DNA from 2 places in the Bacillus sp. J14TS2 genome. Region 2 is predicted to be linked to the other one. Evidence: riboswitches for the same ligand, from Rfam matches in the RefSeq annotation. Region 2 holds a riboswitch; the other holds the start of a gene.

Region 1 (2,210 bases), on a different contig from region 2:
AAGATCTTCGTTCACTTGATATACTTGTGCCTCTTTGACCGCAGTTACCTCATTCCAAGCGGATCTCTGTAACACCTGATCTACTGCATTTTCAATATAACTATAATTGACAATGATCACATCAGGATTACTTTCAATGACAGCTTCCTCGTTTAAAGTAGGATACCCGTCCTCTGTCACAGTATTTATCGCACCGACTTTTTCTAACATTTCATTCATGAATGTACCTTGACCTGTCGTGAATATTTCTGGTGCTGGTTGAAGTTCAACGAAGACTGCTTTTTTCTGATCATCAGCAATCTCTGCCGACTTCTCTGTAATCTCTGCTAACTGTGCTTGCATATTCTCAATAAGCTCGCTCGCCTTATCTGATTTTCCAAGCGCCTGACCAATCGTTTCAATCGTTTCATAGACTGATTCAAAACTTTGTGCGTCCTCGATCACCAATACTGTGACCCCACTATCTTCTATTTGCTTGAGTCCACTTTCCCATGTTGCAAGGTTGGTACCATGAGCAAGTACAAGGTCTGGTTCCAAGGAAAGTACCTTCTCAACATTTAATTCAAAATTAGCGGCCACTTTTTCGATCTCATTCACTTCTTCAGGATAATTATCATATTCGGTAGACGCACCGACCACGTCATTTCCTTTGTCTAATGAAAATACGATCTCCGTATTACTTGGCATTAAGGAAACAATCCGTTCCGGCTCCTCTTTGATCTCCACATCTTTCCCTGTTGCATCTATAATCGTCACTGGATAAGCAGCTTCTTCTGTCGTCTGCTCCTCTGTTACTTGCTCCTTATTTCCTTCTGAATTTTTTGTATTTGGTTCTGCATTCGTTCCGCAGCCGGTTAGTAACGTAAATAGTAGCAAAATAATAGCTATAAAATTGATATTCCATTTTCTCATCTAAATTTCCCCCATATAAAATAATAAAAAACATCGCCTACTGGAGATGCTTTGAGTTATGCAGAGAGCAAAATTTTTTCGCTACTTCCTCTCTCCCCATCCGCGTAGGTTGATTGACAAATAGCATCGGCAGGTCTCCTGGCTTATGATCATCACTTACTACCCCTTCCCATGCGAATATGCACAGTGGACTTTGTAGCAGCTCCCATTTACAGTGGCGGGACCGCGTTGGAATCACACCAACTTCCCTATTAAGTCGAAAATAAGAAAAGCGCAAGGCGGTTGTTCAGTAACGCACGAGCACACAAGGCTTATTTTCGACACCGATACTAAATATGTAATTTTCTACCCCATTCATTATACATCTTTTTTAAAAAACGAACATCTTTTTACCATAAAGGGGGAAATTAAGAAATCGAAGGGGGATATACGATGGGTTTTGTAATGATAGGCATTTTCATTATTATTATTCTCATAGGCCTAGCCTTTATCAATTATTATTTAGGCAGACGCCATTTTCTTAATCAGATCGAGATAAGGCAATACCCCATCCGACATGGCCGGATACAGCTGATTACCACTGGAACAAATTTATTTCTTACTTATTTTGCCGATTTAAAAAAGGCCAAATCCACCATTCAAGTGCAATTTTATATTGTGAAAGATGACTCATTAAGCCAAACTTTTTTTAATATATTAAAGAAACAAGCTGATAAAGGGATTAGAGTACAAGTTCTTTTAGATTGTCTTGGCAGTTGGAAGGTCCCTAGAAGCTGGATCAAAGAGGCCAAACAACATGGGATAGAAGTCGCCTTCTGTCATCGACCTAACTGGCTGTTTCCTTTGTATTCACTTCAACAACGTAATCATCGAAAAGTAACGATTATTGATGGGGCGGTTGGTTATTTAGGTGGTTATAATGTCGGAATGGAGTACATTGATCAGAAACCAGGACTATCACCTTGGCGTGATTATCATATTCGGATAGAAGGTAAGGGGATTAAGGACTTGCAGCAAGAGTTTCATTTTGACTGGCAAAAAGCGACTGGACAACCACTCCCCCATGTTTCTAATAATCCTACAGCGAATGGAAAAATGAAATATCAAATCTTTCCTACTGAAGGGATAAAAATGGATGAGAAATGGCGCTCACTGATTAGACAGGCGGAGCACTCCATTTCAATCGGCACACCTTATTTTGTTCCTCCTAAAGATCTTCTGACTGAATTAAATAAAGCGTTGATGAGAGGGGTACAGATAAAAGTTCTTGTTCCCAATACAGCTGATCACCCGATCGT
Region 2 (2,210 bases):
ATTGTATATGCCAATAAGAGAGTCTTCGACTGTATCAATAAAGCAACTAGATAATTGGCCATGAGCAAGTCCAGCATTTGCGAGTGTGGGGGTTGCTACAGTCATGTAGAGATTAGATAAAGCCCAGTAAGCTTCTGTGATCAGTGCAAATCGCTTCTCTCTTGGCTCATCTTTCATTAAATGCATGGAGATCACTAACCAACGCTCTTGTGGTAGCTCATATGTATTTTTTTGATGATCTGTTGCTAAATATCGCGTTGCTAGCGTGTGTAAACCGATGTAATCAAATAATAAATCTTTTTCAGGGTCCAATAAAGTGGAAATGTGTTCAATTTCTGCCTTTTCATATTTTTCTAGAAGCTGTGGTGTGTAAATACCCTCATCGGTTAACTGTTTTAATAAGGAATAGAAATTACCATATCTCTGTTCCTGATCATATCCTCGATGAGAGCTCGCTTGTCTATAGAGTTTGTGTAAATAGATTTTCGCTGCTTCGAAACTCCATTCAGTATTGACTTCATCCACATTTTCTAATGCGGCATTAATTAAGATGGAAGTGACCTCATCGGTGCTAATTTGCGCTTTTGCTTCAATAGCTCGGATTACTTTATCGATGTATTCCTGGGATTGAATAGAAGTAACTTTTTGAATGTATGCTTGGATTCGCTCCTGGTTAAAGTGGGTAGGATGTGTTTCTTCTTGTTTTGAAATAATTGTAGTCAATGATAATCACCTTTCTATCAATAGAATAAAATCAGAAAAACTCAACTATCTTTGGGGAGGTGTGTAGCACACCTGTGTAAGAGTAAAATATTCTTGTAGCATTCTACGCAAAACTTATGGACAGGGTGAAGTAAATAAAAAAAATCGCCATAGAAAAAGGCGAATTAAACGATAGGAAAGAAAGGCATATATTCACTATCGCTTCACCTTCTTGTTCCCCGAAGAAATGAAACTCCGACAAATAAAGGTAGGTCTCCTGACTTATGCTTCATCCTACTGGGGCCTTCCCAGTTCGAGTTTTGTCGAACCAGTGGCGAGTCCGTTCGTTCGCATTTACAATTGCGGGGACAGTTCCGGAATTCCACCGGATTCCCTTTTAAAGCCTTAACAGGCGCCTTTATTTGTTGAAATCAATATATAGTATGATGTTTGCTGTTGAAACACAAAATGTAGTATCTTTAATGATATTACCATGATTGATTCTGAATAGCAACCATTACTATGCTTAAAATTGTCCAAAGGTAATCATGCCATTTTTCTACAATATTTGGCAATTAATTTGATTGCCATAAACATCATTATATCCAAAAAGTTGCCGTTGTTCATAGAAAAAATTTCAAAAAAAGCAAGAAACATCCAAAAGTCATAGAACTGGCTTTTGGATGTTTCATGTAGAAAGGGTCTTTATGATGATACCATTCGCTTTCCGTAGGCTCTAATCTTTACTTGTTCTTCGCTTTTAAAAAGTTTTCTGTTGAAAAGGCTGCGGCTCCCAATGCGGCAGAATATGAGGAAAGCTTCGAGAACTTAATTTGCAAATCATGTTTTTGAAAGAATTGAATACGGTTAGCTAATTGTTTTTCTAATGATGGTTGAATCCACTTTTTTGTACTAGCCATTCGGTTTCCGATGACTATCTCCTGAGGATTAAAAATATTAATGATATTATTTATACCTACCCCCAGATATTCCCCGATTTCATGAAATAAATTGATAGCATGTTCATTACCACTTTCAGCAAGCTCTACTATATATTCAAGTGAAAGATCAGTCTGGTTAGCTGGAAGGAGATTTGATTTTTTTGCTTGTTGAATAAGCGCCTGTTCTGAGGCATATAGTTCCCAACAGCCTTTATTTCCACAGCGACAAAGATCTCCGTTTACATTAATCGACATATGACCAAGTTCTCCAGAAAATCCTTTATTGCCTTTATATAACTGGCCATTTAAGATCATTCCTACTCCAATACCGATGCCAACACTTACATAAATCAAATGTTTTGAATCTTTGCCAACACCATACTTTTTCTCTCCATATGCACCAGCGTTCGCTTCATTTTCGATAATCGTCGGGATCTTGAATTCTTCTTCCAATATGGATTGGAGTTCAATATTTTTCCAGGAAAGGTTAGGAGCAAGTAATATTTTTCCAGATTTATTAACTGTTCCTGGGACACCTACTCCTATGCCAATTATACTATAAGGACT

Evidence for each region. A riboswitch is a leader RNA that binds a small molecule or an ion and turns the genes downstream of it on or off. The one in region 2 is predicted to bind cobalamin.
Region 1: linked by a shared signal. The riboswitch ahead of KI375_RS01320 (ABC transporter substrate-binding protein) and the one ahead of KI375_RS03095 (ribonucleoside-diphosphate reductase subunit alpha) in region 2 are both predicted to bind cobalamin.

What each region holds. Positions count from the first base shown of each region.
Region 1 covers NZ_BORE01000001.1:322,987-325,196, forward strand. Annotated here, with positions in the region: gene KI375_RS01320 (ABC transporter substrate-binding protein) at 1-912, opposite strand, end outside; cobalamin riboswitch at 1,024-1,205, opposite strand; gene cls (cardiolipin synthase) at 1,345-2,210, shown strand, end outside.
Region 2 covers NZ_BORE01000002.1:98,733-100,942, forward strand. Annotated here, with positions in the region: gene KI375_RS03095 (ribonucleoside-diphosphate reductase subunit alpha) at 1-723, opposite strand, end outside; cobalamin riboswitch at 953-1,137, opposite strand; gene KI375_RS03100 (ROK family transcriptional regulator) at 1,446-2,210, opposite strand, start outside.